DNA from 4 places in the Intrasporangium mesophilum genome. Region 2 is predicted to be linked to each of the others. Evidence: riboswitches for the same ligand, from Rfam matches in the RefSeq annotation. Region 2 holds a riboswitch; each other region holds the start of a gene.
The links. Region 2 has a riboswitch for S-adenosylmethionine ahead of metX (homoserine O-acetyltransferase MetX). Riboswitches for the same ligand answer to the same signal wherever they lie in the genome.
Positions count from the first base shown of each region.

Region 1: linked by a shared signal. The riboswitch ahead of ACYVLP_RS08530 (LLM class flavin-dependent oxidoreductase) and the one ahead of metX (homoserine O-acetyltransferase MetX) in region 2 are both predicted to bind S-adenosylmethionine.
Region 3: linked by a shared signal. The riboswitch ahead of ACYVLP_RS05820 (putative leader peptide) and the one ahead of metX (homoserine O-acetyltransferase MetX) in region 2 are both predicted to bind S-adenosylmethionine.
Region 4: linked by a shared signal. The riboswitch ahead of ACYVLP_RS10985 (aminotransferase class V-fold PLP-dependent enzyme) and the one ahead of metX (homoserine O-acetyltransferase MetX) in region 2 are both predicted to bind S-adenosylmethionine.

Region 1 covers NZ_BAAGRF010000009.1:229,681-235,482, reverse strand. The annotation lists gene ACYVLP_RS08545 (MmcQ/YjbR family DNA-binding protein) at 1-242, opposite strand, end outside; gene ACYVLP_RS08540 (Ppx/GppA phosphatase family protein) at 392-1,888, opposite strand; gene ACYVLP_RS08535 (VOC family protein) at 2,031-2,465, opposite strand; SAM riboswitch class IV at 2,718-2,830, shown strand; gene ACYVLP_RS08530 (LLM class flavin-dependent oxidoreductase) at 2,877-3,830, shown strand; gene helR (RNA polymerase recycling motor ATPase HelR) at 3,844-5,802, opposite strand, start outside.
Region 2 covers NZ_BAAGRF010000029.1:85,825-91,626, reverse strand. The annotation lists gene ACYVLP_RS20355 (MalY/PatB family protein) at 1-467, opposite strand, end outside; gene ACYVLP_RS20350 (EcsC family protein) at 663-1,412, shown strand; gene ACYVLP_RS20345 (YkvA family protein) at 1,462-2,202, shown strand; gene ACYVLP_RS20340 (DUF4192 family protein) at 2,293-3,903, shown strand; SAM riboswitch class IV at 4,055-4,169, shown strand; gene metX (homoserine O-acetyltransferase MetX) at 4,187-5,461, shown strand; gene ACYVLP_RS20330 (universal stress protein) at 5,641-5,802, shown strand, end outside.
Region 3 covers NZ_BAAGRF010000005.1:13,495-19,296, forward strand. The annotation lists gene ACYVLP_RS05800 (ABC transporter permease) at 1-26, opposite strand, end outside; gene ACYVLP_RS05805 (ABC transporter ATP-binding protein) at 26-937, opposite strand; gene ACYVLP_RS05810 (ABC transporter substrate-binding protein) at 944-1,963, opposite strand; gene ssuE (NADPH-dependent FMN reductase) at 2,020-2,592, opposite strand; gene ACYVLP_RS05820 (putative leader peptide) at 2,880-2,951, opposite strand; SAM riboswitch class IV at 2,983-3,095, opposite strand; gene ACYVLP_RS05825 (LacI family DNA-binding transcriptional regulator) at 3,361-4,404, opposite strand; gene ACYVLP_RS05830 (aldehyde dehydrogenase family protein) at 4,647-5,802, shown strand, end outside.
Region 4 covers NZ_BAAGRF010000012.1:51,547-57,348, forward strand. The annotation lists gene ACYVLP_RS10975 (ribonuclease J) at 1-998, shown strand, start outside; gene ACYVLP_RS10980 (endonuclease/exonuclease/phosphatase family protein) at 1,000-2,037, shown strand; gene ACYVLP_RS10985 (aminotransferase class V-fold PLP-dependent enzyme) at 2,129-3,514, opposite strand; SAM riboswitch class IV at 3,552-3,680, opposite strand; gene ACYVLP_RS10990 (ATP-binding cassette domain-containing protein) at 4,065-5,802, opposite strand, start outside.

The sequences.
Region 1 (5,802 bases), on a different contig from region 2:
CGGTCCTGAACGAGCGCCTGCTTGTCGGCCTCGTCGGGCACCCAGATGACGATGACGTCGTCCCACCGTTCGCCTGTGTCGGGGTCGAAGGCGTCGGGTCGCGGGGTGCGGAAGAAGACGAACGACTTCCCGCCGACCTGGTAGACGAGATTGCCCTTCTTGCCCTCGACCACTTTGACGAACGGCATCCGCCGAGCGGCGTCATGCACGTCCTCGGCACGAGCGGGTCGGTCGCGAGCCATCACCCAAACCCTATGCGCCTGGACGACGTGTCGAACGGACCACCGGACCGTCGGCCGCCGGTCAGCCACTACCGATCAGCCACCACCGATCAGCCACCACCGATCAGCCACTACCGGTCGGCCACTACCGGTCGGCAAGCACGCGGTGGTCAGGCGAAGCGCTCGAGGAGGACGCCGTGGCGCAGCCCGCGGTCACTCACCGTGAACGAGTCCACGCCGAGCTTGGCCAGGACGGTGCGCACGATGCACGTGCCGGCGAGGATGATGTCCGCGCGCTGCGGCTGCAGGCCGACGACCTCGCGCCGCCCCGCGGCGTCGCGGCTGCGGTAGAGCTCGATCTGCCGGTCGATCTCGGCCCGGTCGAGCACGGTGCCCTGCACCACCTCGGGGTCGTAGTGGGCGAGCCCGTGCTTGACCGCCGCGAGGTTCGTGACGGCACCGCCCATGGCGACGAGCGCGTCGGGCGCGGGCCGTCCGTCGAGGCGCGAGAGGTCGGCCGCGATCGCGTCGAGGGCCTCGTTGAGCACATCGGGTGTGACCGCGCCCGCCAGGCCATAGCGCTCCGTGAACCGCACCGCGCCGACGTCGACGCTGAAGCGCTCGTCGATCTGGTCCCCGTGCCCGAAGGTGAACTGCGAGCTGCCGCCACCGGTGTCGAAGACCACCCGCGACCCTGGTGCCGCACCGATGCCCGACTGCGCACCCAGGTACGCCAGCCGGGTCTCCTCGTCGCCCGAGATGACCTCGACCGTCACCCCACAGCGCTCGCGGACGGCCGCGATGAAGTCCGCGCTGTTCGGGGCGATCCGCAGCCCGGCGGTCCCGACCGCGGCGATGTGCGCGGCCCCGACCGCCCGGGCCTGCTCGGCCATGCCGGCGACGGCCTCCACCGTTCGCGCCATCGGCTCGGGGTTGAGGCGGCCCGTCTCCTGCAGGCCGTCGCCGAGCCGCGTCGTCTCCGCGCGGTCCACGACGGTGCGCCACGCGCCGTCCGCCCCACGCTCGCCGATGTGGAACTTCACCGAGTTCGTGCCCACGTCGATGACGGCATACCGCTCGGTGCCGAAACGGACGAGCCGCCTGAGGCCACTGGCGAAGCTGACGTTCGGCCGCAACGGCAGGCCGAGGTCGCGCACGGCGGCGACGACTCGCTCGGCGTCCTCCGACTCGATGGCAATGGTGCGCGTGGACGCATCCCCCGCACGCACGTCGGTCACCTCCGAGATGCAGCCGCCGATGGTGTACCGCACGCGCCTCTTGTGCACCTCGACCGCGATGAGGTCGGCGTTCGGGACCACCACCTCGCCCATCAGGTCGGCAAGGGTGTACGTGGTGCGAAGCTTGGACGCCGAGGACGAAATGCCAAGCGCCGCAAGCATTTCCTTCACATCGGCCGTGGTCAGCGGGAAGGCCGCCTTCATGACGGGGACCCACTGCTCGAGACCGTCGGCATTCACCTGCACGAGGTGCTTGACGTCCATCAGCTCGTCACGGACCTTGACGGCATCCGTGCCGGTCGAGGACAGCAGGTAGATCTCGTCGCTCTCCTGCACGCGGTCGGGCGTGAGTGAGTCGATGCGCGCCTCAGCGGCCCCGAAACGCTCGCCGAAGCACCGCCACTCCCAGCGGGGGATGATCACGGCCACTGTCTGACCACCTTCGTCGTCGTACGCGTCGCGAGACGAGCGTATTGTGCGTCAGCCCACCCGCGAGGCAACACACCCGGAAGTCGGCAGCTCGCCCCTGTTGCAACTGTGCGGAGATGCAGGTTTCCGGGTGTGTTGCCGGTCAGCCGCCGCCATCCATGACGTTCCTGCCATCGGACAGGACCGGCGAGATGAGCCCGAACACGTTGCCGTCAGGGTCCAGCAGGTAGCCGACACGTCCGATGCCTTCCATGTCCGCGAGGGGAAGCGCCTCTATGCCGCCGAGGTCCAGCCCCTTCTTGAACACGTCGTCGACGTTGCCGTCCACCCCGATCACGATGTCGCACCCCGTGACGGGTGCTCCGGGCTCCGGGGCCGGGCCCTGGCGCTGGGTCAGTCCGCCGTTGATGCCGCTGCCGGGCTCGTTCATCTTCATCGAGCCCTCGCCGGTGTCGATGGACCAGTACGGCATGTCGCCGAACTGACTGAACGTCCAGCCGAGCAGCTGGCCGTAGAAGTCGATGAGCCGCTGCGGCTCTGATGCGTGGATCTCGAAATGCACGACGAGGTTCGCCATGTCTCCTCCCTTTCATCAGTCCAGATCACGCTACGCCGGCAGGCGTCTCACCATGCAAGAAGCCCTTCGACCAATATCCCAGCGAAACGATAGGAATTTGATGGTCGCACAATGGCAGTCCACCCTCTAAATCGCTTGTAACAGAAAGCAATTCGAGCCAACTCGACGATCACGGCGAGCGCTCAGAAGCAGACCAATCCGGGCCAATCCTCGCGTTGACTGGCCTTGAGCGCGCTGCGTAGCGTGGCCGCAGGTCAAGAGCTCCAGCGCCAAGCCCCGGCTCGCTGGGCAGCAACCCTCCTCCGCGGCGGGGTGCTCCGGATGACGACCCGGCTGTCGCCGACCGGCGCCGGCAAGCGTGGACTCGACCCGGGTCCCCAACTGCACCCGCACAGGCAAGGAGACCCCGAAATGCCAGTCGAGTTCCTCGGTGTCGCGTTCCCGGTCGAGCCCGGGAAGACCCACGGAGAGCTGAGCTCACTTGATCTCTACCAGGCCGCTCGCCTTGCCCGCGCTCACGAGGACTACGGGTGGGACAAGGTCCTCGTCGCCGATGACCGCGGATCAGCGGACCCGGCCATGATTGCGGCCTATGTCGGCAGCCAGACCGAGCTGCTCGACATCGTGGTCGCCCACCGGCCGGCAGCGGGTCACCCCCTCGCGGCGGCACGGACCTTCGCGACCCTCGACCACCTCAGCGGCGGCCGCCTCGAGCTGCTCATCGACGACGATGACGTGTCGCCCCAGCATCCTGATGTGGGAGGCTCCACGCCCACGAGCGAGTACCTCACACTCCTCAAGCTTGCGTGGACCAGCTCGGAGCCGTTCAGCTTCGCCGGCCGGCACTATCGCGTCGAAGGCCGAGCGCCAGGCATCAGGCCCGCACAAAGCCCCCGTCCGAGCATCACCGTGCGCAGGACCGGCGGGACACCATCCGAGGCGGCGGCCGCTGCGGCGGATACCGTCGAGCTGCGAGGCGGCGGTCTCCTTCCGACGGCGGCGCAGCTCGACGGTATCCGCGCGGGCGCAGGTGCCGCCGGTCGTGACAGTGCTCGGTTCCAAGTCGCCTTCCGGGCAGTCATCGGGGCGACCGCACGGATCGCCGAGGAGAGGGCTGCAGGCGCCGCCGGCACGACCCTCGCAGGCGACGCCCGACAAGGCCGGACTCAGCTCGTCGGGACGCCTGACACGGTCGCGACCACCCTGCTCGCCTACTACGACCTCGGCGTCAGGGTCTTCTCGGTGCAGGGCCTCGACACCCGCACGGACGCAGTCGACTTCGGCCGTCACGTGATCCCCCTCGTCCGCGCAGAGGTGTCCCGACGCGAAGGCCGGGCGACGGGACCCGCGCACGTGGTGGCGTGAGCTGCGCGATGCGTCAGGTGCTCGTCAGGATCGCCAGCTGCTGGGTCGCCCGGGTCATGGAGACGTAGCGGTCGACCGCCCCTTCGATGCCGGTGCCGAACGACTCAGGGTCGACCAGCACGACCAGGTCGAACTCCAGACCCTTGGCCAGCTCCGGGGTCAGCGACCGCACTCGTGATGTCGCGGCGAACGTGGAATCGCCTATGACACAAGCGACTCCCTCGCCATGGGTGGCGAGCCAGGCGTCGAGGAGCTGGTCCCGGTCGGCGGTAGAGGCGTGCACCACGGGCGCTCGGCCGTCGCGGATCGAGGTCGGCACATTGGCGTCCGGGATGGCTGCACGGATCACCGGCTCGGCCTCGGCCATCACCTCCGTGGGCGTCCGGTAGTTGATGGTCAGCGACGCGAGCGTGTGGCGGTCGAGGCCGATCCGACCGAGGCGCTCCCCCCAGGTCTCGGTGAAGCCGTGCCGCGCCTGGGCGCGGTCGCCGACGATGGTGAGGCTGCGTGACGGGCACCGGAGCAGCAGCATCTGCCACTCGGCATCGGTGAGCTCCTGGGCCTCGTCCACGACGATGTGGGCGAATGGCCCTGTCAGCCGGTCGAGCTCGCCGTTGTCGAGTCCCGACTCGTCGACCAGTGCGTCCGCGAGGTCCTGCCCGCGCAGCATCGACATCACGTGCATCTCCGAGTCGTCGGACGCGATGAGGTCGTCCACCACCCGCGCCATCTGCTCGCGCTCGGCCGACACGACAGCGTCGCGACGGGTCTTGCGGCCAGAGGCCTCTGCGTCGCCGAGCCGCTGACGCGCGGCGTCGAGCAGCGGCAGGTCGGAGACCGTCCACGCCTGCGCGTCCCCGCGCTGAAGCGTGCGGACCTCCTCGACGGTCAGCCACGGGGCACAGCGGCGCAGATAGGCCGGCACCGTCCACAGGTCGCCGACGAGGTCGGTCGCCTCGAGCATCGGCCACGCCCGGTTGAGCGCGGTCACCAGCTCCCGGTTCTGGCGCAGCGAGGCGCGCATCCGCTCCGGCGTGCGGTCGTCATGGTCCTCGTCGTGGTTCTCGTCGCGGTCCTCGTCATGGTCCTCTTCGTGGTCCTCGTCATCGAACTCGTCGTCGTGCCTGTCGGCGATGATCGAGACGAGCTCGTCCCAGATCTGGTCGCGCGCCTCGTTGTGCGGGGTGCCCGGTTCCACAGCCCGGAAGGCCTGCGCCCAGTCGTCGGCGCTGATCCACACCTGCGCCCAGGGCGTCTCGACGGTCATCCCTTCGGTGGGCGGCTCCTCGTAGAGCAGCACAGCCGGCTCGATCGCCGTCACCATGGCGGCCGACGACTTCAGGCGCGCGACCTCCGGGTCCGTCTCGGCGCTCGCGGTCGCCCCCTCGGGGACGAGGTCGCGCAGCGTGCAGGTCAGAACGCCTTCCTCACCGAGGCTGGGCAGGACGTCGGACACGTAGGCGAGGTACGGCTCGTGCGGGCCGACGAAGAGGACGCCGCCGCGCCGGTGCCCCAGGCGCGGGTCGGAGTAGAGCAGGTATGCCGTCCGGTGCAGTGCGACGACCGTCTTGCCGGTGCCGGGCCCTCCGTCCACGACGAGCGGGCCGCGCGAGCCCGCACGGATGATGGCGTCCTGGTCGGCCTGGATCGTGCTAAGCACGTCGCGCATCCGGGACGTGCGAGACCCGCCGAGGCTGGCGATGAAGGCGGACTGGTCATCGAGTGCGGCGTGGTGGTCCACCCCGTCCGGGGCGAACACCTCGTCCCAGAAGTCGTTGACCCTTCCGCGGGCCCAGCGGTACCGGCGACGGCTCGTCAGGCCCATCGGGTTGGCGTGGGTCGCACCGAAGAACGGCTCCGCGGCCGGAGCGCGCCAGTCCACGAGGAGCTGGCGTCCCGCGCTGTCCTTGAGCCCGAGGCGTCCGATGTAGATCGGGTCCGGGTCGTCGGCCATGACCATGCGCCCGAGACA
Region 2 (5,802 bases):
GTCAGGTCGGCGAAGGTCTTTGCGAGACAGTCGATGTCGAGTCGGCCGGCTGCGTCGAGCGGCGCCTCCACGACTCGCCGGCCAGCTGCCTCGACCACCTCGTAGAAGGCGTTGTACACCGGCGGGCTGACGATGACCGGTCCGCCGACATCGGTGAACAGGCCGAGCAGGTGGGTGATGCCGGTGAGCACGTCGGCGACGCGCGTCGTCGTCGTCGGGTCGAAGGTCCAGCTCCACTCCGCCTCCGCGAACGAGGCGAGCGCAGCGGCATACGCGTCGGTCATGGCGTAGCCCGTGTCACCCCTGCGCACTGCCGCGGACACCGCGTCGACCACAGCAGGGCAGGGCGCGGAGTCCATCTCGGCGATCCACAGCGGGATCACGTCCGGGCCGTAGCGCCGCCACTTCACCGACGTTCGGTCGCGCCGGAGGCCATCGAGGCTGGCGCCGAGGATCCTTTCGCCCATGCCCCGACCTTACGAGAGCCGTCCGACGGTGTGCTGCGGGAGGGCGGCAGCCTCGTGAAGCGGGGCGCCGGGGAGGATTGGCCGACATCGTCGATGGCTTCCGCTGCCACGGGCCGGGCATCCGGCATACGGTGACGTGGTGGCCGTTCGTCGGCCCGATGACGCGACTTCGTGCAAGGGGTGGAGCCGGTGGGCATGTTCGGGGACAGCAACGCGGCGGTCAAGGCATCGGATGCCGCGGCCGAGGAGGCCCGCAAGCTGGCTGAGGAGACCGCGCAGGTTCGTGCGAAGGGCTCGTCCCAAGGAGGTCTGACCGCTGCTGCCACCCGTCTCGTCGAGCGGCTGGCCGACGTCGGGATCGACGGCAAGGGGCCGTTCGACTCGGCGCACCAGGTCGCAGCGACGGCCCTCAAGCATGCGCGCGGCGACACGGAGCAGGCGCTCAAGATCATCCGGCACGACCACCGCCAGATCGGCGCGGTGGGCGGCTTCGTCACTGGGCTCGGTGGCTTCTTCACGATGCCGATCTCCTTGCCCGCCAACGTGCTCGAGTTCTATCTCGTGGCCACGCGCTTGACCGCGGCGACCGCGAGGGTCCGCGGCTACGACATCGACCAGCCCGAGATCCGCTCGGCGATCCTGCTCACGCTGGTCGGCGCGGACCGCAACGACCTGCTCAAGAGGGCGGGGCTGCAGGCCGGCACCGGCAAGCTCTCGGCGCTCGCCACCGACCGCTTGCCCGCTCCCGCGCTGATGGTCCTCAACAAGGCCATCGGGTTCCGGCTGCTCGGCCGGATCAGCCAGAGCACCTTCGCCCGTCTCGGCCGCCTCCTGCCTGTCATCGGCGGGGTCGTCGGCGCGACGATCGACGTCTACCTCCTCAACCGGATCGGGCGGCAGGCCGCCAACGAGTTCCCGCCCGTCGTCCCGTTCGGGCACGCATGAGGTCTGGGCTCATGGGAATCCGCTCGCACCGTCGGTCGTTGGGTCGGGCATGAAGACCGCCTCGCGAATCAAGCTGGCAGCGACCGTCGCCTCCGTCGTGCGCGCGTCGACGCGCCCGGGCTCGCCGTCGCTCACCGAGCGCGCGCAGGCCGTGCCCCGCCTCGTGCGAGCGACGGTCGAACGCAGGTATGCCGGCGTGACCCTCGGCAAGCTCGGCCTCGTCGCCGGGGCCGTGGCCTACGTGGCGTCGCCGGTCGACCTGATACCCGAGGCGCTGCTGCCGGTTCTCGGAGCGGCCGACGACGCCGTGGTGATCACGTGGGCGATCAAGGTGTTCTTCGAGGAGACCGACCGCTTCATCGCCTGGGAGATCGGCCAGGGCCTGCATCGCCCCAGGGCCTCGACCCGACGCGGGCTCGCGGCCTGGTCGCGCTACGCATCGCCGGCGGGGTCCGAGGCATCCTCGGCCACGGTCCCCGGCGCCGCGACAGGACCGACCGTCCCGCGGCGAGACCGAGACTTCACCGGGGCGGCGGCGCCCGGACTCGCGGAAGGTGCGGGCACCCGCGGATCCGACTGGGCCCGAGGTGGTCCTCCTGGCGCCGGACGGACGGATGCAGGGGCTGGGCGTGGTTCGACGGGCACGACCGGTGCCACGGCTGGCGCCGGTGCCACAGCTGGCACCGGTGCCAGCGGCGGTCGCTCGGCGCGCACGCGCCTGCCCGAAGGCATGCGCGGAGCGGCCACGGACTACGTCATGGAGTCGGTGCGCAAGCGCCTCGAGCGCTGACTTTCCACATCCCCTCGCGCAGGCGCTGCTTCGTCCACAGGCGTCGTCCGAGGGGCGGCGCGGTGCCGCCCGGGCCGCCAGGCTCGGGGAATGCCGAAGATCTCGTTGTCGGGTGCTGCCGACCTGTTGAGCATCATCCCGTTCCAGCTGGGGTTCCACCCGTCACGGAGCGTCGTGGTCAGCTGCTTCCACGGCAAGCGGATCGGGCTGGTCGCTCGCCTGGACTTACCTCACGACGACCCTCGACAGGGCAGCCTGCAGCAGGCCGTGACCGAGGCGGTGGCCGTGCTCCTGAGCGAGAAGCCGTCAGCTGTGGCGCTTGTCGGCTTCGAGGACGAGGCCGGTGAAGCCAGCCCACTGATCGATGCGCTCAGTGATGCCATCGAGGCGGACCGCGTCATCGTCCGCGAGCGGGTGGTCGTGCGGGATGGCCGCTGGTTCGACCTACTCAGGGGCTGCTGCCCGGAGGAGGGGCATCCCGTGCCTGATCCGAGCGATGTGCCCGCGGTCGCTTCCTTCGTCGCCTTGGGGCACGCCCCGCTCCGCGGTCGCGACGACCTGTGGCAGGTCTTCGGGCCGCTGGACCAGTCCGATGCCCGGCACGAGCCGATCTCGTCCGGGATCGAGCAGTGGCAGCAGCGGTACGTCGAGGCGGGCGGACGGTGCGACCGGCGCGGTCTCCCAGACGGGTCCGGAGCGGTCTCGGGGCAGCCTGACGGTGGCAGGGATGTCGGCCTGGGCGACGGTTCGGACGAGGGCCTTGTTGACGGTTGGGACAACAGCCGGGACGACGAGTCCGTTGACGTTTGGGACGACGTTTGGGACGACGTTTGGGACGACGGGTCCGTTGACAGTTGGGACGACGGCTGGGACGGGTGGGGCGACGGCTGGGACGCCTGGGACGACGCCTGGGACGACGACTGGGGCGACGGCATGGGCGAAGCTCCCTCGGACGATGCCGAGCGTCTCGCTGCCCTCGAGCGACTCGTGAAGGAGACGCTGGAGGCGTGGGCAGGGCTGCTGCGAGGCGACCTCGAGGGCGCCGCCCTCGAGGACCGGCTCCCAACGATCGTCGGACCACTGCGCGACCCCTGGGTGCGCGGGCTGATCCTTGCGTGGCTCAGGTGTGACCCGGCGCTGCTCGACTCGTGGCCCACAGACCCGGCACAGTCTCTTGCTCTCCTCGTCGAGGCCGTCTCGCAGCCCACGTCCCCGATCGACCCGGGCGTTGCCCTGCTCGAGGGGGTGCAGCCCGGGCCGGGTCGCTCGCGCGCTTCCGTCCACGGCCATGAGCCGTCCGCCGGGGTCGGTAGGGTGCGACGCCCACGGCGCGGCAAGCGCAAGCGGGGCCGGCGACAACGCCGGGCGAGGTCCGGGGCAGCCGGCCAGGAGCTGGGGCCGGCCCGCGCGGCGGCACCCAGCACGGGGAGTGACCTCGGCTGGGATGACTGGGGTGCGGCCGCCGCCTCTCAGGCGATCCAGGCGCGGCTCGAAGCGGTCTGTCGCCTGACTCCGGCGCCACACGCGGCGCCGCTGCTTGCCCTGGTCGCGTCATATGCATGGTGGGGTGGCGACGGAGCGCGCGCCGGGATCGCGGCGGATCGGGCCCTCGAGGCCGAGCCTGACCACGCCCTCAGCCTGCTCATCCGCGAGGCCCTGATCTGTGGCTTGCGGGCCCAGACCGCCGTTGAGTCGTCGTGACTCGGCTCGGCGGCCTCGCCCGAGGCCCGCGGAGCCGCACGAGGATGCGCGCTCCGCACGTGTCGCCTGCCCTGGCCGACGACATGGCTTCGAGTCCATGTCGTGGACCGTGAGGTAAACGGCAGGCGGACGCTCGCGTATGGTGGTCCAAGGTCATGAGCACCAGTGACAAGCCCCGGCTCGCTGGTCGGCAACCCTCCTTCGCGGTGGGGTGCCCCGGGTGAGGACCTGGCCACGCCCGTCCCGGGTGTGTGCAAGCGCGAGCACCTAGGAGCAATCCGCCATGACAGTCACCGACCGGCAGCCGGTCCGAACGCGGCGTCCCGCGCGTCAGGTCGCTTCTGCGGGCCCTGACACGGCCGGGGCCGCGACACCTGTGTTGACGGCCCCAGCTGTGGTGCCGGCGGCCGCATCGGCAACCGTGGATGGCGCCGCCAGGCTGGACGGGGCCTGGCGCCAGGGCGACCCGGTCGGGAACCGGCAGTTCGTCGACATCGGTCCCGTCGAGCTCGAGCGCGGGGGAGTGATCCCCGAGGTCCGGATCGCCTACGAGACCTGGGGCACGCTGAACGAGGCGGCCGACAACGTCATCCTTGTCGAGCATGCCCTGACCGGAGACAGTCACGTCGTGGGCGAGGCGGGTGATGGCCATCTCTCACCGGGCTGGTGGAACAGCCTCATCGGTCCCGGGAGGCCCGTCGACCCCGCTCAGTGGTTCGTCGTGGCGGCGAACGTCCTCGGCGGCTGCCAGGGCACGACCGGTCCGTCCAGCACCTCCACCGACGGCCGATCGTGGGGGAGTCGCTTCCCGTACGTCACCGTTCGCGACCAGGTCGCCGCCGAGCGCGCACTGCTCAACACGCTCGGCGTGCACCGGCTCGCGGCCGTGGTCGGCGGCTCGATGGGCGGGATGCGCGCCATCGAGTGGGCGGTGACCTACCCCGACATCGTCGAGCGGTGCATCGTGCTGGCCTCGACGGCATACGCCACGGCCGACCAGATCGCGTGGTGCCAGCCGCAGCTCCTCGCGATCCGCAACGACCCGCACTTCGCCGAAGGCGACTACTACGACTCGCCCCGGCGTCCGGAGGCCGGGCTTGGTCTCGCGCGCCGGATCGCACACATCACCTACCGCACGGAGACCGAGCTGAGCGCGCGCTTCGGCCGTGAGGCACAGCTCGGGGAGGACCCGCTGCGCGCGGGCGACCGGGGCCGCTTCGCGGTCGAGTCCTACCTCGACCACCACGCCGGCAAGCTTGCGCGACGGTTCGACGCCAACTCCTACCTCGTGCTCACCGAGGCGATGAACTCCCACGACGTGGGTCGCGACCGCGGTGGGGTCGCGGCCGCGCTGGCGAGGGTCACGGCTGACTGCACCGTGGTCTCGGTCGACACAGACCGCCTCTACCCGCCGCGGCTCTCGGACGAGCTCCATATGGCCCTGCCCCGGTCTTACCGCAGGCACATCCGGTCCGACTTCGGACACGACGGCTTCCTCATCGAGGAGGAGCAGGTCGGCCGGATCGTCGCCGAGGCCCTTTCCCGGTCGGCTGGCTGACCAGCAGGCGGAGCAGCCCGCTGTTCGGTCGATGAGCGGCCGCCGGAGCGGCCGGCTCCGCGGTCGCTCGCGGGCTGGTCACAGTCACTCTGCGAGCACCGCCGCGCCGCGCGCCGCGGACCCCGATTTCGGGTACGGTTCGAGCACTGGTTGTTTCCGTCCCAAGGAGGTCCGGGGAAGTGGCCATCGTCGTTGGTTATGTCGCAACCAAGGAAGGTCGCGCGGCGCTCAAGCGAGCGGCCGAGGAGTGCGTCCTTCGAGGTACGAAGCTTGTCGTCATCAGCTCCCACCGGGGCGGCAAGGACTTCGACGCCGACGAGGCCAGCATGTTCGAGGGCGAG
Region 3 (5,802 bases), on a different contig from region 2:
TCGGTGATGGTGGTTGTGGTGGTCATCAGGCTGCCCTTTCCGTGCCGTCGGGCTGGATCTTCTGGTGGCCGGCGTGCTGGGCCCGGGCGACCTCGTCGTGCAGGAGCTCCCACACCTGGTGCCGGTAGGCGACGAACTCGGGGGTCGAGCGCAGGTCGCCGGCCCCGGGGGTGCGGTCGCCGAGGTGGACATCGACCAGGGCCTTGAGGCGTCCGGGCCGCGCGCTCAGCACCGCGATCCGCTGCCCGAGGTAGACCGCTTCCTCGATGCCGTGGGTGATGAACACCGCGGTGGTGCCGGTGGTGCGCCAGATGCGGAGCAGCTCGTCCTGTAGCTGCTCGCGGGTCTGGGCGTCGAGGGCCGCGAAGGGCTCGTCCATGAGCAGGATCCCGGGCTCGTAGGCGAGGCTGCGTGCGATGGCGACGCGCTGCTTCATGCCTCCGGAGAGCTCGTGGGGGTAACGCTCCTCGAAGCCGCCGAGACCGACGAGCGCGAGGTACTCCCGAGCTCGCTCGAGCCGCTCCTTCTTCCCGAGGCCCTGCTTGGCGAACTGCCGCGCCTCGAGCCCGAACGCCACGTTGCCGATTGCCGTGCGCCACGGAAACAGGGCGTACTGCTGGAACACGATCCCGCGGTCCAGGCCGGGGCCGGTGACGGGGTGTCCGTCGACGAGCACCTCTCCGGCCGTGGGCTGGCTCAGCCCGCCGAGGATGTCGAGAAGGGTCGTCTTGCCCGAGCCGCTCGGGCCCACGAGGGTGAGGAACTCGCCGGCGCGCACGTCGAGCGTGACGTCGTCGAGCGCCCGGAGGACGTGGCCGGCGGGGTCGCCCGCGGTGGGGCGGACCTGGAACTCCTTGGTCACGGCGCGCAGTGAGATGCGCGGGGTCTGCGGGTCCGGGGGTGCGTTGGTCTTCGTGTCGGTCAGTGTGTCGGGCATAGCCGGTCACCCCTCCTTGGCGAGCCCGTTGAGCTCGTTGGTGTAGTAGGAGGCGGGGTCCAGCGGCTTGCCGCCCAGGAAGCCCTTCTCCTCGAGCCAGCTGCCCCAACGGCTGAAGTCCGCATCGCTGACGATGCCGCGCTCGGTGACGCCGACGCTCTTCCAGTACTTCAGGTTGTCCGTCTTCTCGTTGCGGCCGCGCTTGTCGATGATTGAGGTGAACCGGGCGATGACCTGCTCACGTGGCGTGGTGCGCTCCCACTCGATGGCCTTGGCCACGCCCGTGACGAAGTCCCTGGCGGCCTCGGGGTTGCTCTTGATGAAGTCGTTCCGCAGGACGTACTGGCCGCCGTTGAAGGCACCGAAGAGCTCGTAGTCGCTGAACAGGCGACGCAGCCCACCGTCGGCGATGGCGCGGTCCTGGAGTATGCCGCCCAGCGCGCCGACATCGACCTGGTCGCGGCGGATGGCCTGCTCGGTGTCGTTCGGTGGCACCACGACCAGCTGGACCTGCTTGATCTCGTCCGGCGTGAGGCCGTTCTTCTTCAGGTAGGTGTTGATGACCGCCTCGCTGTGCGCGCCGAGCGTGTTGACCGCGATCTTCTTGCCGATCAGATCGCGGGGGGCCTTGATCGGGCCGTCGGCCTTGACGTAGAAGCCGTTGAACGTCTTGGCGTCCTCGCCGTAGTAGTTGATGACGGCCTTGACCGGGGCGCCGGCGCTGATCAGCTTGACGACCGCCCCGGCGAAGGCGCCGCCGAAGTCGGTCTGGTCGGTCGCGGCGGACTGGATATCCTGCGGGCCGCTGATCGTGTTGCCCACCCACTTCAGCTTGACGACCTTGAAGTAGCCGAGGTCGGCGGCGAGCTCGGGCAACGACACCGCGTTGGCGCTGCCCTGGTAGCGCAGGGTCACCGCGCCGGCCGTGTCCGTCTCGGCTCCGGCGGCGGTCGAGCATGCGGCCGCGAGAGAGGTGACCAGCAAGGCCACCGGCAGGGCAACAGTGCGCGAGATGAGGTGCGTCATGGTTTGTTCCTTCTCTGGGGGTGCGGGGGTGCGGGGCGGAGGCGGGGGAGCGGTCGTCAGGCGACGGCAGTGCGCTCGATGTGGGCACCGAGTGCCTGGTGACGCGCGATGGCGGCGAGGAACCCGTGGGTGACGTCGCGCAGCGGGGTCGCCGCCGCCTCGTCGAGCACGGGCGAGCCGTCGTCGGCCCAGGTGACCTGGGAGGACAGGACGAACCAGCCGGGCGTGACGGTGGTGGCGCCGAGGCTGGTCAGAACCGGCCGCAGCGCGTAGTCGATGGCGAGCACGTGGGCCGCGGTCCCGCCGGTGGCAACTGGCAGGACGACCTTGTCGCGGAGCGCGAACTGCGGGAGCAGGTCGAGGAAGGTCTTCAGCAGGCCGGCGTATGCCGCCTTGTAGACGGGCGTGGACACCACGACCGCGTCGGCGTTCGCGATGACCGCGACGGCGGCCGCCACGGCGGGATCGTCGGCGCGGCCGAGCAGCAGGGGCTCCGCCGGCAGGTCGCGTAGCACGAGGCGCGTGACCTGGTGGCCGTGGCTGGTGACCCGCGCGCTGACGTCGGCGAGGACCGCTTCGGTGCGCGATACCTCGGACGGGCTGCTGGAGATGGTGGCGATGCGTGCCATGGGAGACCCTTCGACGGGTGTGGTGGTGTGCGGGCAGTGGTGCGGAAGTGGTGCAGGCGGGGCGGGCAGAGCGAAGGCCGCATGCCGAGCGGGGCATGGCCGAGCAGGGCACGGCCGAGCAGGGCACGGCTGCAGCGAGTCCCGGCAGGGCCGAAGCCGACGTCGCAGGGCCCAGGAGGCACCGCGTTGCTGCGGGGAACGACGACGGTCAGCTGACGGGGCGGTCAGGTGACCGAAGCGTCAGGTGGCGGGGCCGCGGCCGGCGGACAGCGGCATACCTCGTGGTCTCAGGCGCGACAGAGGGCGCTGGCGACGCGCTGCAGGTCGACGTGGCGCCGACCGGTCAGGCGGAGGTTCATGAGCCGTCCTCTTGGACCGAGGCTCTGGTGAGCCTCGCGCTTGCGGCCACCGGTTGGTGGCCACCGGGTCGTCACCCGGAGCACCCCACCGCGAGGGAGGGTTGCTGTCCAGCGAGCCGGGGCTTGGCACTGGATCTCGTGACCTGTCGACGACAGTAGCGGGCTCGCCGCATTTCCTACTAGTTCTCTAGGGAATGTCTCTCATGACGAGACGCCGGTCTCGGGGCCTCCGCCCCGAGTGAGGCTCCGAGCCCCGGCCTGGGGCAGTACAGAACGGGTGGCGAGCACACCAGACCCGTCCTGCAGGCAGTCGCGATGAGCGGCACCCGGAGGGGTTCGCCATCGTCCCTGTCGTCCGCCGAGAGCCGACTGCGGAAGCCAGCCACGCATCCGCCGATCTGGGATGCGGTCAGCGGACGCTCGAGTGCATGGGATGGGAGGGGATGTTGTGGGGCGTGATGACATTGATCTGTGACGGGATGGACTCGATCGGCCCGTCGACAGCCCCGTTGGCTTGCATGATCACGTGACAGGCGCGGCGCATGTCCTGTCGCAGGTCGTGGTGCAGCACGGCGGTGATCTGCCGGTTCTGGATCAGCGACAGGTTGTCACGGTCCAGGTCGTGAGCGATGAAGACCCGGCACCTCCGTTCGACGACCTCGAAGGCGTCCAGGATCGCCCGGTTTCCTCCGCCGATCGAGTAGACCGCGGTGACGTCGGGGTGTTCACGAAGCAGGGAGATGGTCTGGTCCCGGACCGCCGTGTCGATGCCGTCGGTATCGGTGGCCTCATACAGCCTTCGGCCTCCTGTTCGCTCCCGCATGGCCGCTCGGAAACCCATCTCGCGTTCCTCCTCACCGCGGAACGCGGTACGGCTCAACGCGATCAGGATCGCGTCCTCGCCCGTTGGGAGCAACTGGTCCATGAGGTAGGCCGCGGTCGCGCCTGCCGCCCGGTTGTCTATGCCCACGTACGCCACGCGCTGACTCAGCGGGATGTCGGTGACGAGGGTGACCACCGGAATCCCGGTGTCATGCAGCCTGTTGATCGCGTCGCTGACTTCGGGCTCGTCGGGTGCCTTGAGGATGACCCCCATCGAGCCGCGGCGCCCGATGTCGTCGAGAGTTCTCACCAGCTCCCGCGGCCGCGCCTTCTCGCGGAAGTCAAATCGCGACCGGACGACTGCCGGTCGCAGCATGGGCAGCTCGAGCTCCAGTGCTGACTTGACGGCGGCCGAGAACCGGTCGGGAGTCTGCATGACGACATCGACAATGAAGGTGCGGCCGCTGAGACGGAGCTGGCTGCGCTGCCTGTCAAGATCGCTGATCGCCTGTGCGACGTTGGCCGCCGTGCTCGGACGGACCCCGGGTCGCTTGTTCAGCACGCGGTCCACGGTGGCCTCGCTCAGTCCGGACTGGCGGGCGATCTCGCGGATCGGATAGGGGTGGCCCATGACCTCAGTCTGATGGGTCTGTGATGGATTCACAAGGGCCAGGCTAGTCTCCGCGTCAACGCGTGGAGACCGCAGTTCGGTTGCCAGTGCTAGAGATTAGAGATCCATGATGATGGGCTTTTGATGGATTTCGTTTCTTGACCGGCGCACCCCACGACCGTCACGCTGATGGAACTGGACCGCCGCCTGAGCGAGTGAATCGCCCGGTAGTCCGCCTTCGATGTCGATGGACGGAGTTCACGGTGAAGCTGTTGGTTGGTGGCCAGTGGGGCGACGCTGCTTCGGGCCGTCGGGAGGATGTGACGTCGCCCTTCGATGGGTCGGTGGTCGGGTCCGTGCCGGTGGCTGGCGTCGAGGATGTCGACACGGCCCTGGCCGCGGCGGCGGAGGGGGCAAGGGTGTGGCGACGCACCCCGGCGCATCAGCGGATTCGGGTCCTGTTGGCGGCGGCCGACCTGGCGGATGAGCGGGCGGAGGCGATCGCGCAGACCATCAGCGCGGAGGCCGGCAAGACCATCACCGAGGCCCGCGGCGAGACCTCCCGGTCCGGTGAGCTGATCCGGCTGGCCGCCTTCGAGGGGACCCAGCTCTACGGCGACTCGCTTCCGCTCGACGCGAACCCCGGGACGGGATTCGACAAGGTGGGGTTCACCGTTCGCCAGCCGGTCGGAGTCGTGGTTGCCATCACGCCTTTCAACTACCCATCACTGCTGGTGCTGCACAAGGTCGCTCCGGCACTGGCTGCCGGGAATGCCGTGGTGCTCAAGCCGGCCCGTACGACACCACTGACCGCCCTGGCCCTCGCCGCATGCTTCGTCGATGCCGGTCTTCCCGAGGGGGTCCTGTCGGTGTTGACGGGCCCCGGCGCGGAACTGGGCGATGCCCTGGTCGGCGACCCGCGCGTGAACAAGATCTCGTTCACCGGCTCGACCGTCACGGGCACCCGCATCACCCAGAGGGCCGGCGTGAAGAAGCTGTCCCTCGAGCTGGGCGCGTCATGTCCGGTGGTCGTCCTGCCCGACGCCGACATCGACGCTGCCGCTGCTGCCGTCGCTCTCGGAGGTTTCGTCAACGCCGGACAGGTGTGCATCTCCGTACAGCGGGTCATCACCCACCCGACGATCGCCGGTGACTTCCTCGACGCCCTGGTCCCACGGGTGGAGAAGATCAGTACCGGGAACCCGGGTTCCCCCGATACGGTCATGGGCACCCTGATCACGCGTCAGGAGGCCGAGCGCGTCGAGGGGTCGATCCGCGCCGCTGTGCAGGGCGGGGCCACGCTGCTGACCGGTGGCGAGCGAGATGGCGCCATCGTCTCGCCCACCGTGGTTTCGGGTGTCGACCCCCGCTCACCGTTCAGCCAGGACGAGCTGTTCGGTCCGGCGGTCGCGGTGTCGA
Region 4 (5,802 bases), on a different contig from region 2:
GGCACGCGGAGCGGCGCATCATCGTCGCCTGCTTCAGCAGCCACGTCCACCGCGTCCAGCAGGTTCTCGACGCGGCGGAGAAGGCCGGGCGAAAGGTCGCCATGGTCGGTCGCTCGATGGTCCGCAACATGGGCATCGCAGCAGACCTCGGATACCTCCACGTGCCCGAGGACATCCTCGTGGACCTCAAGCGGATCGACGCGCTCGACGACGACCAGGTGGTGCTCATCTGCACCGGCTCCCAGGGCGAGCCGATGGCCGCGCTGTCCCGGATGGCCAACCGCGACCACCGCATCAACGTCGGCCCCGGAGACACCGTGCTGCTCGCAAGCAGCCTGATCCCCGGCAACGAGAACGCCGTCTACCGCGTCATCAACGGCCTGATGCGCCTTGGAGCCCACGTCGTGCACAAGGGCAACGCCAAGGTGCACGTCTCCGGCCACGCGAGCGCCGGTGAGCTCCTCTACGCCTACAACATCGTCAAGCCCCGCAACGTGATGCCCGTCCACGGCGAGTGGCGCCACATGTTCGCCAACGCGCAGCTGGCCAAGAGCACCGGTGTCGCGGACGACCACGTCGTGCTCGCCGAGGACGGCGTCGTCGTCGACCTCGTCGACGGGCACGCCGCGGTCGTCGGCGTCGTCGACTGCGGCTACATCTACGTCGACGGCACCAACATCGGAGGCACCGACGAGGCCCTGCTCAAGGACCGCCGGATCCTGCGCGACGAGGGCTTCATCACCTGCATCGTCGTGCTCGATGCCGCAACCGGGAAGATCGCATCCGGCCCGGAGATCACGGCGCGCGGCTTCGTCGAGGACGAGGAGATCTTCCAGCAGGTCATCCCCAAGGTGGAGCGCGCCGTGGAGGAGGCGGTCGCCAACGGCGTCCGCGACGACCACCAGCTCCAGCAGGTCATCCGGCGAGCCGTCGGGTCCTGGGTCGGCGGCAAGATCCGCCGGCGGCCCATGATCATCCCGGTCGTGCTCCAGGCCTGAGATGACCGCCACGTACGCCGCTGCGGCACCCGTCGACGAGGGGGAGCCCGACGCGTCCGACGAGCGCGCTCGGCTCCCACGCTGGTGGCTGGACGTGGCCATCGCTGTCGCGCTCGTCCTCCTTGTCGCGATGGGCGCGCTGCGCTGGCTGGACTCGACGGCATACCTCGTGGTGGTCATCCAGTCCGGCGCCCCGTTCGTGGTCGTCGGGCTCATCCTGCTGACAGCCGCGACCCTGCTGCTGCGGCGGTGGTGGATGGTGGTGCCGGTCGTCGCGGCGCTCACGGTCGCGATGGCGATGGCCGTGCCGACGTACCGGTCCCATGCGTCGCCCAAGGCGGACCGCGACCTCACGGTCATGGCAGCGAACCTGCGCTTCGGGCAGGCGAACCCGCTGCAGCTGATGGACGCCGTGCGCTACCACAGCGTCGACGTGCTCGTGCTCACGGAGGCCACGCCGGACGCCATCCAGGGTCTCGACGACGACGGCGCGACCGCTTACTTCACGCAGCGGGTCGGAACGCCTCGGGCGGACACCTACACCGGCACGATGATCCTCTCGCGCTACCCGCTGAGCCTGCGCAGCGCCGGGACCGACCCTGCCGTCGAGGCGACGCCGAGCGCGCAGCCCGAGGTCGACGTGACTGTCGCCGAAGGCCGGGTGCGCCTCAAGGTGGCGCACCCGATGGCTCCGCTGCGCGGCGCGACGGACCAGTGGCACGCCGGCCTGCAGCGCCTCGACGCCTGGAAGGACGCGCAGCAGGGCAGCGAGCCGGTGCTCATCGCCGGTGACTTCAACGCGGCCTTCGGCCATCCGGTCTTCCGTGACCTCGCGACCGGGCTGATGGACGCCCAGCGGGAGGCTGGTCAGGGCTGGGTGCGCACCTGGCCCTACTCCGACAGCCGTATGCCGCCCTACGTCCAGATCGACCACGTGCTGAGCCGGGGGCTCACCCTCGTCGACGCCGGTGAGATTGCGTACAACCGGGCCGACCACGCGGCCGTGTGGGCGAGCTACGCCCTCCGGAAAGCCGGCTGACCGCCGCCGGGGGGCCGCGCCGTCCCGAACTGGTCGAGTGAGCGCGTCGTCCCACGCCTCCCACGTTGCCGAGGACGCGCTGGTCCGCGCCTCACCAGGGCCGGTCGACCTCGATGTCGCGCGGGTCGTCGCCGTCGAGCACCCAGCCCGCCTCGGTGTGCGACCAGGACGAGACCGGGCCCTGCTCGACCAGCCGGCGGACCGCCGTGACGAGGCGCTCGACGCCCTCCGCCGTGCTGCCCAGCCCGATGCTGGCGCGGACGGCGGTAGCCGGCTGCTCGCCCCAGGGGTCGTCGAGGAGCTCATCGACGAGCAGGTGCGCGCAGAACTTGCCGTCACGCACACCGATCCCGTGCTCGACGGAGAGCACCTGCGACACGAGGGAGGAGTCGAAGCCGTCGACGGTGAAGGCCACGACGCCGACCCGGTCGTGCTCATCATCGAAGATGTGGAGCACCTCGACGCCGGGCACGTCCTCCAGGCCGTCCCGCAGGCGTGACAGGAGCTGCTCCTCGTGAGCCTCGATCGCGGCTCGGTGTTGGCGGATCGTCGCGCACGCCGCGGCGAGGGCGATGGCACCGATGACGTTCGGGCTGCCGCCCTCATGGCGGGCCGGGCCGACCGCCCACGTCGTGCCCTCCTCGGTGACGGCACGGGTGGCGCCCCCGCCGAACAGGTACGGCGTGCCGGCGTCGAGCCAGTCGGACCGGCCCGCGAGGACGCCGGCGCCGTAGGGGGCGTACGTCTTGTGGCCGGAGAACGCGACGTAGTCGGCATCCCAGGCGGCGAGGTCGATGGTGCGGTGCGCGGACAGCTGCGCGGCATCGACGGCGATGCGTGCCCCGTGGTCGTGGGCGAGCCGCGCGAACCGCTCGACGGGCCAGACCTCGCCGGTCACGTTGGACGCGGCCGCGATGACCACGAGCCGGTGACGCGATGGGTGCTCCGAGAGTGCCTCGTCGAGCAGCGCGTGGGCGTCCTCGACCGACTCCGGGACCGGAAGCCGGACCGTGCGGAAGCGGCCCCACGGAAGCAGCGTCGAGTGGTGCTCGGTCCCGAAGACGAACACGGTCGTGCGGCCCGGCAGGGCCCTGGACAGCACCGACCAGGAGTCCGTGGTCGTGCGGGTGAAGACGACGATGTCGTCCGCTCGGGCCCCGACGAACTCGGCCACCTCGGAGCGGGCCTGCTCGTACCACGCGCTCGTCAGGCGGGAGGCGAACCCGGCGCCGCGGTGGACGGAGGAGTACGTCTCCAGCGCCCGGTCGACCGCAGCCTTGACCTCGGTCAGGGCCGGGGTCGAGGCGGCGTGGTCGAGGTTGGCGTAGGTGACCTCGCCCCTCAGGGTGGGGACGCGCAGGCCGGCGCCGACGACGCTCGGCAGCGTGTTCGCCTCCGGCACGACGTGCAGGGCCCGCGTGCGCACGACCGGCGCCGGCGCGCCGCCACAGAGTGCGGTGGTAGGGAGAACGGACATGAGACTGCTCCTGGGTCTGAGGGACCCACCGGATGCAGGCCCGCGCTTGCCGGCCCTCGCATGTCACGAACACCACGAGGAACGGCCAGGTCGTCACCCGGAGCACCCCACCGCGGAGGAGGGTTGCTGGCCAGCGAGCCGGGGCTTGTCGCTGACACTCTTGACCTGGCACGACGATAGGGGGCCCGCCGGAGGCCTGTCCACCCGTCGGTCCGGAGGTGTCGCCATCTGAGACACCGTGCCGCCCCGCGTCGTGCTCTCCTGTCGAGCGCTCCTGTCGCGCCCTCCTGTCCCGCCCTCCTGTCGCCCTGTCCGTCGCGCGTCTGGCCGGCGGACTCCACCCTCACGTCCAGTGAGCAGCTCGTCCCTCTGGCCACTCTGGCCACTCGGTTCGACGGGGCTGCTGGGACTGAGCGCTCACTCGACCTGCGTTGAGGTCGGGGCGTGTGTGTGGTCGTGTGGCTGGTGGGACTGGGCGCTCACTCGACGAGAGGCGGGGGTGGGAAGGACGTCGCGCTCCACGGTCGCGTGGCCTCCCGCCGGGGTGAGGTCACCCCCCGACGTATGCCGCGAGGTGCTCGCCCGTGAGCGTGCCCTGCGACGCCACGAGCTCGGCGGGAGAACCCTCGAAGACGACCCGGCCGCCGTCGTGGCCAGCGCCCGGGCCGAGGTCGATGACCCAGTCGGCATGCGCCATGACGGCCTGGTGGTGCTCGATGACGATGACGGACTTGCCGGAGTCGACCAGCCGGTCGAGGAGCCCGAGCAGCTGCTCGACGTCGGCCAGGTGCAGACCGCTCGTCGGCTCGTCGAGCACGTAGACGTCGCCCTTCTCGGCCATCTGCGTCGCCAGCTTGAGCCGCTGACGCTCGCCGCCGGACAGCGTGGTGAGGGGCTGGCCGAGGCTGAGGTAACCCAGCCCGACGTCGTCCAACCGGCGCAGGATCTGGTGCGCCGGAGGGATCTTGGCCTCGCTGTCGGCGAAGAACTCGACGGCCTCGGCGACGGGCATGGCCAGGACCTCGCTGATGTCCTTGCCGCCGAAGGTGTACTCGAGCACCTGGGCCTGGAACCGCTTGCCTCCGCACTCCTCGCACACGACGGCGACTCCGGCCATCATCGCCAGGTCGGTGTAGATCACCCCGGCGCCGTTGCACGTCGGGCACGCGCCCTCGGAGTTGGCGCTGAACAGCGCCGGCTTGACCCCGTTGGCCTTGGCGAAGGCCTTCCGGATCGGCTCGAGCAGCCCGGTGTACGTGGCGGGATTGCTGCGGCGAGATCCGCGGATCGCTCCCTGGTCGACGACCACCACGCCGTCGCGGCCCGCAACCGAGCCGCGCACCAGCGAGCTCTTGCCGGAGCCCGCCACGCCGGTGATGACGACAAGCACGCCGAGCGGAAGGTCGACGTCGACGTCCCGCAGGTTGTGCGTGCTCGCGCCGCGCACCTCGAGGGCTCCGGACGAGGTCCGGACGGACGGCTTGAGCCTGGCGCGGTCGTCGAGGTGTCGCCCGGTGATCGTGTCGCTCCCGCGAAGCCCGTCGACGGTCCCCTCGAAGACCACCTCGCCGCCGGCCGTGCCCGCGCCGGGCCCGAGGTCGACGACGTGGTCGGCGATGGCGATGGCCTCGGGCTTGTGCTCCACCACGAGCACCGTGTTGCCCTTGTCGCGCAGCTGCAGCAGCAGGCCGTTCATGCGCTGGATGTCATGGGGGTGCAGGCCGATCGTCGGCTCGTCGAAGACATACGTGACGTCGGTGAGCGAGGACCCCAGGTGCCGGATCATCTTGGTGCGCTGGGCTTCTCCGCCGGACAGCGTGCCCGACGAACGATCGAGGCTGAGGTAGCCCAGACCCATCTCGACGAACGACTCGAGGGCGTCACGAAGCGCGGTCAGCAGCGGGGCCACTGACGGCTCCTGCAGTGCGCGCACCCAGTCGGCGAGGTCGCTGATCTGCATGGCGCACGCGTCGGCGATGCTGATGCCCGCGATCTTCGAGGACCGGGCCGCCTTGCTCAGGCGGGTTCCCTCGCACTCGGGACAGGTCGTGAAGGTCACCGCCCGCTCGACGAAGGCGCGGATGTGCGGCTGGAGCGAGTCGACGTCCTTGGACAGCATCGACTTCTGGATCTTCGGGACGAGCCCCTCGTAGGTGAGGTTGATCCCCTCGACCTTGATCTTGGTCGGCTCCTTGTAGAGCAGGTCGTGCAGCTCCCTCTTGGTGTACTTGCGGATCGGCTTGTCCGGGTCGAAGAAGCCGCTGCCGCGGAAGATGCGGCCGTACCAG